Regions from separate parts of the Micromonospora sp. CNZ286 genome, predicted to be linked through region 1. Evidence: predicted binding sites of a transcription regulator. Region 1 holds the regulator's gene; the other holds the start of a gene.
The links. Region 1 encodes HrcA, which represses chaperone genes, less so after heat shock. Its sites were predicted from a motif close to GGTTNGCACNCTCNNNNNGAGNGTGCNAACC; they were not measured.
Positions count from the first base shown of each region.

Region 2: a site for HrcA is predicted at 2,904-2,934, ahead of groES (co-chaperone GroES). Genes of this name have one in related genera too.

Region 1 covers NZ_JACHIZ010000001.1:973,346-979,612, forward strand. Annotated here, with positions in the region: gene hemW (radical SAM family heme chaperone HemW) at 1-408, shown strand, start outside; gene FHX31_RS04645 (DUF4870 domain-containing protein) at 448-1,059, opposite strand; gene hrcA (heat-inducible transcriptional repressor HrcA) at 1,292-2,314, shown strand; gene dnaJ (molecular chaperone DnaJ) at 2,388-3,533, shown strand; gene FHX31_RS04660 (16S rRNA (uracil(1498)-N(3))-methyltransferase) at 3,535-4,269, shown strand; gene FHX31_RS04665 (SDR family NAD(P)-dependent oxidoreductase) at 4,404-5,165, opposite strand; gene FHX31_RS04670 (histidine triad nucleotide-binding protein) at 5,259-5,603, shown strand; gene FHX31_RS04675 (serine hydrolase domain-containing protein) at 5,600-6,267, shown strand, end outside.
Region 2 covers NZ_JACHIZ010000001.1:369,233-375,499, reverse strand. Annotated here, with positions in the region: gene FHX31_RS01900 (sulfite oxidase) at 1-619, opposite strand, end outside; gene groL (chaperonin GroEL) at 743-2,386, opposite strand; gene groES (co-chaperone GroES) at 2,457-2,771, opposite strand; gene FHX31_RS01885 (THUMP-like domain-containing protein) at 3,026-4,258, shown strand; gene ybaK (Cys-tRNA(Pro) deacylase) at 4,314-4,793, shown strand; gene FHX31_RS01875 (sugar ABC transporter substrate-binding protein) at 4,997-6,100, shown strand; gene FHX31_RS01870 (ATP-binding cassette domain-containing protein) at 6,204-6,267, shown strand, end outside.

The DNA.
Region 1 (6,267 bases):
AACTGGGCCCGGTCGGCGGCGGCGGCGTGCCGGCACAACCTGCTCTACTGGACCGGCGCCGACTGGTGGGGCCTGGGCCCGGGGGCGCACAGCCACGTCGGCGGCGTGCGGTGGTGGAACGTCAAGCACCCGAGCGCGTACGCGGCCCGGCTGGCCGAGGGCGCCTCGCCCGCGCTGGCCCGGGAGCAGCTCACCCCGGACGAGCAGCACATGGAGGACGTGATGCTGCGGGTGCGGCTCGCCTCCGGGCTGCCGCTGGACGTGCTGGACGAGCCCGGCCGGGCGGGCGCCGAGCGGGCCCGGGACGCCGGGCTGCTCGACGCCGGGGCGTACGCGCGAGGGCTTGTGGTGCTGACGCTGCGCGGCCGGCTGCTGGCCGACGCGGTGGTACGCGACCTGCTGCCGTGACCGGCACCGGCCGGCCGCCCCCTCGGCCGGCCGGCGGTGTCACTTGATGAAGTTGTAGGTCATCGGGTAGCGGTAGAGCACACCCTCGTTGGCCTTGACCCCGCCGATGATTCCGAAGATCAGCGGCACCAGCCAGACCAGCATCGGGACGAAGAACAGGATCCCGCAGGTGATGACCGTGATCACCCAGGCGAGCACGCTGGCGATGGTCCAGGTGATCTGGAAGTTCAGCGCCGCGACCGCGTGGGCGCGGACCGTCGGCGACTGCTGACCGCGGGTCATCATCGCGATCAGCGGGGCGACCCAGCCGAGCAGACCGCCGCCGACGATGACACCCGCGGCGCCACCGAAGTGCGCCACCAGGGCCCACGTCTTCTCGTCGTTGTTGGCGTACGCGGCGGGGCCGTACCCGCCACCGGCGGGGTAGCCGGCGCCGTAGCCGGGCGTGCCGCCCGGCGGAGGGTAACCACCGGGGGGCGGGTAGCCGCCCGGAGGCGGATAGTCACCGGGCGGGGGATAGCCGCCGGCGCCCGGCGCCCCGGACAGTGGAGCGGTGGGCGGTTCGCTGCCCGGCGACGAGCCGTAGGGCGCCGACGGGTCGGGCTGGGGGCCGGAGTCCCCTGCCCCTGGAGGGCGAGGAGGTTCTGTCATGGTCGCCACGGTAGGGGCACCGGTCAACTCGCACCAGAGCGACACAGACCGACGATGACCGGCTGTTCGGCCCTGGTGGGCGGCGCTGTGTGGTGGGCCGCACCGCAGGTCCGTCGGGCGATCATCGCGCCGGCGGGGGTGCCGACGTAGACTGGCACTCGCTACAGTCGAGTGCCAGCCGCCCGGCGGATGCCGCGTGCCGGCCCGGCCGAGGTGCGTCAGGAGGTGGGGAATGGGTCTCGACGACCGCAAACTCGCCGTGCTGCGCGCGATCGTCGAGGACTACGTCGCCACGCAGGAACCGGTCGGCAGCAAGGCCCTGGTCGAGCGGCACCAGCTCGGCGTCTCGCCGGCCACCGTGCGCAACGACATGGCGGTGCTGGAGGAGGAGGGCTACATCCGGCAGCCGCACACCAGTGCCGGCCGGGTGCCCACCGACCGCGGCTACCGCCTCTTCGTCGACCGGCTGTCCCGGGTCAAGCCGCTCAGCCCGGCCGAGCGCCGGGCGATCGAGCGCTTCCTGGTCGGCGCCGTCGACCTGGACGACGTGGTGCACCGCACGGTCCGGCTGCTCGCCCAGCTCACCCGGCAGGTGGCAGTGGTGCAGTACCCGAGCCTGGCCCGCTCCAAGGTGCGCCACCTGGAGCTGGTGCCGATCTCCACCACCCGGCTCATGGTCGTCATGATCGCCGACACCGGCCGGGTCGAGCAGCGGCTGGTCGAGCTGCCCGCCCCGGTGCCCGCCGACGACGTGACCGACCTGCGCCGGCTGGTGAACGAGAAGCTCGTCGGCAGCCAGCTCGCCGAGACGCCGCCGCTGGTGCAGGCGCTCGTCGAGGAGTCCGCGCCGCATCTGCGCCCGGCCATGACCACGCTCTCCACCGTGCTGCTGGAGACGCTCGTGGAACGGCACGAGGAGCGCCTCGCGCTGGCCGGACAGGCCAACCTCACCCGGGGCGGCCTGCTCGACTTCCAGGGCTCGCTGCGGCCCATCCTGGAAGCGCTCGAAGAAGAGGTCGTGCTGCTCAAGCTGATCGGTGAGACGGAGCCGAGCACCACCCGGGTGCTCATCGGCGACGAGAACGAATTCGACAACCTGCGGGCCGCCTCGGTGGTCAGCACCGGCTACGGACCGGGCAGCACGATCGTCGGTGGACTCGGCGTGCTCGGGCCGACCCGGATGGACTACCCCGGCAATATCGCCATGGTGAGGGCCGTGGCACGCTACGTGGGCGAACTGCTGGCCCAGAACTGACCAGTCAGGGCCGACGGCCGGTTCCGGCCGACGACCGGAGCGACGCGAGACGAACATGAGGACACCTAACGCAGTGGCCAGGGACTACTACGGCATTCTCGGCGTGAGCCGGGACGCCTCCGACGACGAGATCAAGCGCGCCTACCGCAAGCTGGCGCGGCAGTTCCACCCGGACGTCAATCCGGACCCGGAGGCCCAGGAGAAGTTCAAGGACATCAACGCCGCGTACGAGGTCCTCTCGGACGACCGGAAGCGGCAGATCGTCGACCTGGGTGGCGACCCGCTCGCCCCGGGCGGCGGCGGCATGGGCGGTCCCGGCGGCCCGGGCGGCGCCGGTCCGTTCGTCGGCTTCCAGGACATCATGGACGCGTTCTTCGGCGGCGCCGCGGGCGGCAGCCGGGGGCCGCGTCCGCGTACCCGCCCCGGTGCGGACGCGATCCTGCGCCTGGAGCTGGACCTCAACGAGACCGCGTTCGGCGTCGAGGCGCCGATCACCGTCGACACCGCCGTGCTCTGCACCACCTGCTCCGGCGCCGGCACCGCCGCCGGCACCCACCTGGCCACCTGCGAGGCGTGCGGCGGCCGGGGCGAGGTGCAGTCGGTGCAGCGGACGTTCCTCGGCCAGGTGGTCTCCGCCCGGCCGTGCACCGTCTGCCAGGGCTACGGCACCACCATCCCGCACCCCTGCCCGACCTGCGCCGGTGACGGCCGGGTGCGCACCCGCCGCTCACTCACCGTGAAGATCCCGGCCGGGGTCGAGGACGGCATGCGGATCCGCCTGGCCCAGCAGGGTGAGGTCGGCCCGGGTGGCGGCACCGCCGGTGACCTCTACGTCGAGATCCACGAGCGGCCGCACGACGTCTACTCCCGCAAGGGCGACGACCTGCACTGCCGGGTCACCGTGCCGATGACCGCGGCCGCGCTGGGCACCCGGCTGACCATCAAGACGCTGGACAGCGAGGAGACGGTCGACGTCAAGCCCGGCACCCAGCCCGGAAGCACGATGCGGCTGCGCGCCCGGGGCGTACCGCACCTTCGCGGCACCGGCCGGGGCGACCTCTACGTGCACCTGGACGTGCGTACCCCGACCAAGCTCGACGCCGACCAGGAGCGGATGCTGCGCGACTTCGCCAAGACCCGCGGCGAGGAGGTCGCCGAGCTGACCAAGCAGGGCGGGTTCTTCTCCCGGATGCGCGACGCCTTCAACGGGCACGCCTGAGGTGTCCGCCCCGCTGTTCCTGGTCGAGGCGCTGCCCACCGGTGACACGCTGACGCTCGACGGCCCGGAGGGCCACCACGCGGCCACCGTGCAGCGGCTGCGCGCCGGCGAGGAACTGGTGCTCGCCGACGGCCGGGGCGGCACCGCCGCCGCGGTGGTCACCGCCGTCGGCCGCGGCACGCTCGACCTGCGGGTCACCAGCCGGGGGTACGCGGACGCGCCGGTACCCCGGCTCGTCGTGGTGCAGGGCATCGCCAAGGGCGACCGGGGTGAACTCGCCGTGCAGGCGATGACCGAGGTCGGCGTGGACGAGATCGTGCCGTGGGCGGCGTCCCGCTCGGTGGCGCAGTGGCGCGGCGACCGGGGCGGACGGGCCCGGCAGAAGTGGGTCGCGACCGCCCGGGAAGCGGCCAAGCAGGCCCGCCGCCCGTGGCTGCCGGTGGTGGCCGGCGCGCCGGACGAGTCCACCGCCTCGGTGGCCCGCCGGATCGCCGGTGCGGCCGGCGCGTTCGTGCTGCACGAGGGCGCCCACGACCGGCTGACCACAGTCGACCTGCCGGCCACCGGCGAGATCGTGCTGGTGGTGGGCCCGGAGGGCGGCATCGCCGACCACGAGCTGGCCGCGTTCGCCGACGCGGGCGCCCGTACGGTCCGCCTGGGCCCGTCCGTCCTGCGCACGTCCACGGCTGGCGTGGCAGCCCTGACAGTCCTGGCCACCCGCCTGACCCACTGGTAACCCGCGCCGCGCGCCCCTTCCGCGCCCCCCTTCCGCGTTGATCTTGCAGTTTCGGCCCGTGTCGCGCCCCTTTTGCGGTGCTTCGCCGGGGCCGAAAGTGCAAGATCGCCGAGGTCAGGGGCGGGGCGTGGGGGTCAAGAGCGGAGGTAGGAGGCGCCGTTCAGGTCGATGATGGTGCCTGCGGCCCACTCGGCCTCGGGGCTCGCCAGCCAGTGCACCGCCGCCGCGATCTCCTCCGGCCGGGCCACCCGGTGGAACGGGGACTGGGCGCGTACCGCCTCGCCCCGCCCGCTCTTCAGGTGCTCGTTCGTCATGTCGGTCTCGACGAAGCCGGGCGCCACGCACGCCACAGCGATGCCGTACGGCGCCAGGGCCACCGCCAGCGACTGGGCCATCGCGTTCATCCCGGCCTTGCTGGCCCCGTACGCCGGGTTGGCCGGCTCGCCCCGGAACGCGCCCCGGGACGAGACGTTCACGATCCGGCCCCCGCGTTCGCGCATGTGCTGCGCGGCGCACCAGGCGGCGTTCGCGGCGCCGACGAGGTTGGTGTCGAGCACCTCCCGCCAGCGCGCCCGCCACTGCTCGTAGCTGCTCTCGAAGACCGGGTGCGGGGGATCGGCCGGCCCGAACACCCCGGCGTTGTTCACGAGTACGTCGAGGCCGCCGAGCCGCTGGGCCGCCTCGTCCACCATGGTCCGTACCGCGTCGGCGTCGGCCAGGTCGGCGCGGACCACCACGTGCCCGTCACCCGGCAACTCGGCGCGCAGCCGCTCGGCCAGCCCGGCCGAGTCCCGGTGGTGGATCGCCACCCGGTCTCCACCTGCGGCGAACGCCCGCGCCACCGCCCGCCCGATGCCCCGCGAGGCCCCCGTCACCAGCACCGCCCGTCCCGACATGGCGGCCATCCTGCCGCACCGGGCCAGACTGTTAAAAAGGGCCCCTTCCCATACCGGAGGCGTTAAGCAGGGGCCCCTCCTTACACTGCTGCGATGGACTGCCTCTTCTGCCGGATCGTCGCCGGGGAGATTCCGGCCACCATCGTCCGCGAGACCGCCACCACCCTGGCCTTCCGGGACATCGACCCGAAGGCGCCCACCCACGTGCTGGTGATCCCGAAGGAGCACTACGCGGACGTGGCCACGCTGGCCCAGGGTGCGCCCGAGCTGGCCGGCGAGGTGCTCCAGACCGCCGCCGTGGTCGCCGAGGAGGAGGGCCTGACCGTGGACGGGTTCCGGCTGATGTTCAACACCGGCCCGTACGGCGGCCAGGAGGTCTTCCACGTGCACGCCCACCTGCTCGGCGGCGCGCCGCTCGGCCCGATGCTCTGCCGATGACCGACGTCTCCGACCGGCTCGGCCGGATGGTGCGCCAGGCGCAGGCCACCGGGCGGATCCCGGCGGTGTCGGCCGCCCTGCACCGGGCCGACCGGCCGCTGTGGACCTGCGCCGTGGGCGACACCGGCAACGACACCCCGCTGGGGCCGGAGACGGTGTTCCGGATCGGCTCGGTCACCAAGACCTTCACCGCGGTGCTCGTCATGCAGTGCCGCGACGAGGGCCTGCTCGACCTGGACGACCCGATCGGGCGGCACCTGGACCTGCCCGCGCACGGCGACGCGACAGTACGCCGGCTGCTGTCGCACACCGCCGGCCTGCAACGCGAGCCGCACGGCGACGTGTGGGACAGCCTGCGCGCCCCGGCCGTCGACGAACTGCTGGCCGACCTGGCCCGGGTCGAGCGGGTGCTGCCCACCGGCCGCCGCTTCCACTACTCCAACCTCGGCCTGGCGCTGCTCGGCGAGGCGGTCGCCCGGCTGCGCGGCGGCACCTGGGCCGAGGTGCTGGCCGACCGGGTGCTCACCCCGCTCGGGCTGACCGCCACCGGCCCGTACCCGACCGAGCGGACCGCGACCGGGTTCCTGGTCGACGCGTACTCCGACGAGGCCCACCCGGAACCACCCGCCGACTTCGGCGCGGTGGCCCCCGCCGCGCAGCTCTG
Region 2 (6,267 bases), 600 kb from region 1:
GCAGCCCGGCGCCGCGCAGGAACCGCCGCCGCGACTCCGCGTCGTCGTCGTGCCGTACCGGCTCCCAGCCACCCGGGGTCTTCTCCTCCCCCGCGAGCGCGGCGACCGCCGGAGGCGGCGCCGACGGCGGCCGGTCCGCCGCGTCGGCCCGGTCGCGCCCGGCCTGCTCCCGGCGTGCCGGGCCGGCGCCCAGCGGCCCGGCCACGAACGCCCAGAGCGTCAGCGCGCCGAGTCCGCCGCCGACCAGGGAGGGCAGCGCGTCGAACGCGTTCGCGCCCGCCCGGGTCAGCGCGGCGGCGACGCCGAGCACGGCGAACGCGGCGACGCCGGCCAGGCCGACCACCAGCCGCCGGGCCGCCGCCAGGCCGAGCAGCGCCCCGAAGGCGGCCAGCAGCAGCGCCGTCCCGACCAGCAGGGCGATCTTGTCGTACGTGCCGAAGACGTCGATGGCGAACTGCTTGACCGGCTCGGGCACCAGGTCGACGACGAGTCCGCCGACGGCGACGAGCGGCGCGGACCGGGGACCGGTCAGGACCGCCACGGGCTCGGCGGTACCGAGTGCCACCACGGCGGCGACGACACCGGCCAGTGCCGCGCGGCGGCGGGAGAGGGTGCTCACGGCGTCCAGTCTGGTCGACCCGCCGGCCCGGCTGCCAATGTCGTCAGCGTTCCGTAAGGGCATACGCGTCAGGGCACACCACCGGGTCGGCGGTGTGCCCTGACGTCGGGCCGTGCGGTCGGGTCAGAAGCCCGGGCCGTGCTGGTGGCCGTGACCGTGCGAGTGGCCGTGGCCACCGGCGGCCGGCTCCGGCTCGGCCGGCTTCTCCACCACGAGGCTCTCGGTGGTGAGCAGCAGGCCCGCGATCGAGGCGGCATTGCTGACCGCGTTGCGGGTCACCTTCACCGGGTCGATGATGCCGGACTTGGCCAGGTCGACGTACTCGCCGGTGGCAGCGTCGAGGCCGTGACCCCAGTCCTGGGCGACGACCTTCTGCACCACCACGTAGCCGTCGTGGCCGGCGTTCTGGGCGATCCAGCGCAGCGGCTCGACGAGCGCCTTACGCACGATCGAGACGCCGACCTTCTCGTCACCGGTGAAGCCCAGGTCGTCGTCGAGCGCCGGCAGGATCTGGGCCAGGGCGGCACCGCCACCCGGAACCGTGCCCTCCTCGACCGCGGCCTTGGTCGCGGCGATGGCGTCCTCGATGCGGTGCTTGCGCTCCTTCATCTCGACCTCGGTGGCCGCGCCGACCTTGATCACGGCGATGCCGCCGGAGAGCTTCGCCAGCCGCTCGGCCAGCTTCTCCCGGTCCCACTCGGAGTCGGAGGCCTCGATCTCCTTGCGGATCTGCGCGACCCGGTCGGCGACCTCGGAGGCCTGCCCGCCACCGTCGACGACTGTGGTGTTCTCCTTGTCGACCACGACGCGACGGGCGGTGCCGAGCACCTCCAGGCCGACCTGGTCGAGCTTGTAGCCCAGCTCCGGGGCGACCAGCTCGGCACCGGTCAGGATCGCCATGTCCTGGAGCATCGCCTTGCGGCGGTCGCCGAAGCCGGGGGCCTTGACGGCGCAGACCTTGACGGTCTTGCGCAGCGCGTTGACCACGAGCGTGGACAGGGCCTGGCCCTCGACGTCCTCGGCGACGATGAGCAGCGGCTTGTTGTTCTGGAGAACCTTCTCCAGCAGCGGCAGCAGCTCCTCGATCGCCGAGATCTTCTGGGTGGTGATCAGGATGTACGGGTCCTCCAGGACCGCCTCCTGCGCCTCCAGGTCGGTGACGAAGTTCGGCGAGATGAAGCCCTTGTCGAACTGGAGCCCCTCGGTCACCTCCAGCTCGGTGGTGAGCGCGGAGCCCTCCTCGACGGTGATGACGCCGTCGCGGCCGACCTTCTCCATCGCCTCGGCGATCAGGTCGCCGATGGCGGCGTCCTGCGCGGAGACGGTCGCGACGTGCGCGATCGACTCCTTGCCGGCGACCTCGACGGCCTTGCCGAGCAGCGCCTCGGAGACCTTGGCGGCCGCCGCGTCGATGCCCCGCTTCAGGCCGGTCGGGTTGGTGCCGGCGGCCACGTTGCGCAGGCCCTCGCGGACCATGGCCTGGGCCAGCACGGTGGCGGTGGTGGTCCCGTCGCCGGCGACGTCGTTGGTCTTGGTCGCCACCTCCTTGACCAGCTGCGCGCCGAGGTTCTCGTACGGGTTGGTGAGCTCGATCTCCTTGGCGATGGTCACGCCGTCGTTGGTGATCGTGGGCGCACCGAACTTCTTGTCCAGGACGACGTTGCGCCCGCGCGGGCCGAGGGTGACCTTCACCGCGTCCGCGAGGGCGTTGACACCGTGCTCGAGCAGGTGCCGGGCGTCGTCCGAGAAGCTGAGGATCTTCGCCATCAGTATCCCTTCGAAGCGACGTCGCCCCGGCCCGGCGAGCCGGACCGGGGCAACGACACTGATCGGTTGCTTACTTCTCGATGACCGCGAGGACGTCGCGGGCGGAGAGCACCAGGTACTCCTCGCCGGCGTACTTGACCTCGGTGCCGCCGTACTTCGAGTAGAGGACGGTGTCGCCGACCTTCACGTCGATCGGCACGCGGTTGCCCTTGTCGTCGATCCGGCCCGGGCCGACAGCGAGGACGGTGCCCTCCTGCGGCTTCTCCTTGGCGGTGTCGGGGATCACGATGCCCGAGGCGGTGGTGGTCTCGGCCTCGTTCGCCTGGACCACGATGCGGTCCTCGAGCGGCTTGATCGCAACCTTGGTCGCGGTAGTCACGGGCATACCCTCCCGGGTACTTGGTGTCGTTGCCGGCCGGCATGCCGACCAGCGTCAATCTGCCACATGCCACCGGGCGGGGCCGTCGTCGCGGGTGCCGGTCCGCCTGGCGCTCAACCCCCGGGCACGAGGCTCGGGCGTTGGCACCCTCAGGGTGAGAGTGCTAATCGCAGGTTATTCCTCGGCTAGCACTCCGTCAAGGAGAGTGCCAACGCGTCGCCCTCCGTGTCGCGCCGGAACCGGGCCGGGAGAATGAGCGCGTGGATCTCGACCAGCTCGCCGCGCTGCGTACCCCCGAGGGGTCGGCCGCGCTCGCCGCGGCCGACCGGGTGGCCGGCGGCGACCCGCTGGCGGCGGCGGCCGCGCTGCGTTCGGCCGGAATCCCCGGCGGGCTCGCGGCGGCCGCACTCACCCAGGCCGAGCTGCGCCGCCGGGCGGCCGGCAAGTTCGGCGCGGCGGCGGCCGGGATGTTCCTCACCCGGGCCGGGCTGGAGCAGGCCACCCGCCGCGCGGTCGCCGACCGGCGCGCCGCGCGGCTGCGGGCCGCGGGCGTGACCACGCTGGCCGACCTGGGGTGCGGGCTGGGGGCCGACGCGCTCGCCGCGGCCCGCGCCGGCATCCGGGTGTACGCGGTGGAGGCCGACCCGGTGACCGCCGCGATGGCGGCCGCGAACGCCGAGGCGGCCGGGCTGACCGACCTGGTGACTGTCGAACGCGGTGACGCCACGGCGTTCGACGCGACAGGGGTCGACGCCGTGTTCTGCGATCCGGCCCGGCGGCGGGCCGGCACCGGGCGGCGTGTGTTCGACCCGAACGCCTACTCGCCGCCGTGGGACTTCGTCACCGGCCTGGCCGCACGCGTGCCGCGCACAGTGGTGAAGGTGGCGCCCGGGCTGGACCACGCGCTGATCCCGGCCGGCGCCGAGGCGGAGTGGGTGAGCGTGGACGGCGACCTGGTCGAGGCCGCGCTCTGGTGCGGCGACCTGGCCGAGGTCCCCCGCCGCGCCACCCTGCTGCGCGAGAAGGAAGGGCCCCTTCTTAACGCCTCCGGTAGTAAAAGGGTCCCTTCCTATCAGCTCACCGGGACCGGTGCGCAGGAGGCGCCGGTGGGACCGGTGCGGCGGTTCCTCTACGACCCGGATCCGGCCGTGGTGCGCGCGCACCTGGTCGCCGAGCTGGCCGCCGACCTCGACGCCACGCTCGCCGACCCGTCGATCGCCTACCTGTACGCCGACGAGGCCCGGCCCACGCCGTTCGCCCGCTGCCTGGAGATCACCGACGTGCTGCCGTTCGCGCTGAAGCGGCTGCGCGCCCTGCTGCGGGAGCGGCGCGTCGGCCGGGTCGAGATCCGTAAGCGCGGCTCGGCGCTGGAGCCGGAGAAGCTGCGCCGCGACCTGCGGCTGTCCGGCGACGAGGCGGCCGGTCTGGCGCTGACCCGGGTGGCCGGCGACCCCACTGTGCTCGTCTGCCGGCCGGTTCCGCCCGGCGGTTGACCCCGGCTCACGTTTCCGGCTCGCGGTGTCGCGGCGCGCGGGTTAGCTTGAGCCCGTGGCGGGCCCTGGCACTCCGGCGATCGCGTTGCTGAGCAAGCGGAAGATCGCCCACAGCACCCACACCTACGACGTCTCGCCGGACGCGCCGAACTACGGCGCGCTCGTGGCGACCGCGCTCGGCGTGGCGCCGGAGCGCGTGTTCAAGTCGCTCGTCACCGAGGTCGACGGCGGGCTGACGGTGGCGGTGGTGCCGGTGACCGGCGAGCTGGACCTGAAGGCGCTCGCCGCCGCGGCCGGCGGCAAGCGGGCGACGATGGCGGAGCGCACGACGGCCGAGCGGGCGACCGGATACGTCCGCGGCGGCATCAGCCCGCTCGGGCAGCGCAAGCGGCTACCGACTGTCATCGACGCCTCCGCGCTGACGCACCCGACGGTGTACGTCTCGGCGGGTCGCCGGGGGTTGCAGGTGCAGCTCGCGCCGACGGATCTGGTGGCGCTCACCGGGGCGACGACGGCGTCGATCGCCACTGCCTGAGCGGCTCGTGACGGTACGTGTGGGAGCGTTTCCGGAACGCGCTCTCCCGGCGGTGTCCCGCGGGTGACAACCGCGTTGCTGAATTGTTACCGCCGCCAACAAACTTCTGACCTCGGCAGTCTTGCGGCGCATGGGAAGCGGGGAATACGTTGCCGGGCACAACAAAACATCACCACTCCCCCACCTCCGAAAGGACCCTGCACATGCGCAAGGGCTTCCTCACCTTCGCGGCCGTCGGTCTTCTCGCGACCGGCAGCATGGCCGCCTGCGGTGACAACGGCGGTTCTTCCGACGAGGCCGGCGGCTCCAACGCCAAGAAGCCGAAGATCGGCGTGATCCTGCCGGACAGCAAGTCCTCCGCCCGCTGGGAGGGCGCGGACCGCAAGTACCTCAAGGCGGCGTTCGACGCGGCCGGCGTCGAGTCCGACATCCAGAACGCGCAGAACGACAAGACCGCGTTCCAGACCATCGCCGACCAGATGATCACCAACGGCGTCAACGTCCTGATGATCGTCAACCTGGACTCCGGCACCGGCAAGGCCGTGCTCGACAAGGCCAAGTCGCAGGGCGTCGCGACCATCGACTACGACCGGCTGACCCTGGGCGGCTCCGCCCAGTACTACGTCAGCTTCGACAACGAGGCCGTCGGCAAGCTCCAGGGCGAGGGCCTGAGCAAGTGCCTGACCGACAAGGGCGTCAAGAACCCGTCGATCGCGTACCTCAACGGCTCGCCGACCGACAACAACGCCACCCTGTTCAAGAACGGGTACGACTCGGTGCTCAAGCCGAAGTTCGACTCGAAGGAGTACACCAAGGTCGCCGACGACTCGGTGCCGGCCTGGGACAACGCGCAGGCCGCCACGATCTTCGAGCAGCAGCTGACCAAGGCCGGCGGCAAGATCGACGGCGTGCTCGCCGCCAACGACGGTCTCGGCAACGCGGCCATCTCGGTGCTGAAGAAGAACAAGCTCAACGGCAAGGTTCCGGTGACCGGTCAGGACGCCACCAAGGAGGGCCTGCAGAACATCCTCGCCGGTGACCAGTGCATGACTGTCTACAAGGCGGTCAAGAAGGAGGCGGACGCCGCCGCCGAGCTGGCCATCGCGCTCGCCAAGGGTGAGCGGAAGGACACCGGCCAGACGGTCAAGGACCCGGAGGGCGGCCGGGACGTGCCGTCGGTGCTGCTGGAGCCCAAGGCCATCTACAAGGACAACGTCAAGGACGTGGTGGCCGACGGATACGTCACCAAGGAAGAGCTCTGCACCGATGCCTTCGCGAAGCTCTGCACCGACGCCGGCGTGAGCTGACCCACCCGCCTCAGGCGGCGCCGCCCGGCACGGGGTTTCCCGTGCCGGGCGGCGCCCGCGCCGGACGGGATCCGAGACCTCCCTCCGCCCAAAGGAGAACCCCGTGTCCGCAACCCCCCTGCTGGAGCTACGCGGGATCGACAAGAGCTTCGGTCCCGTCCAGGTGC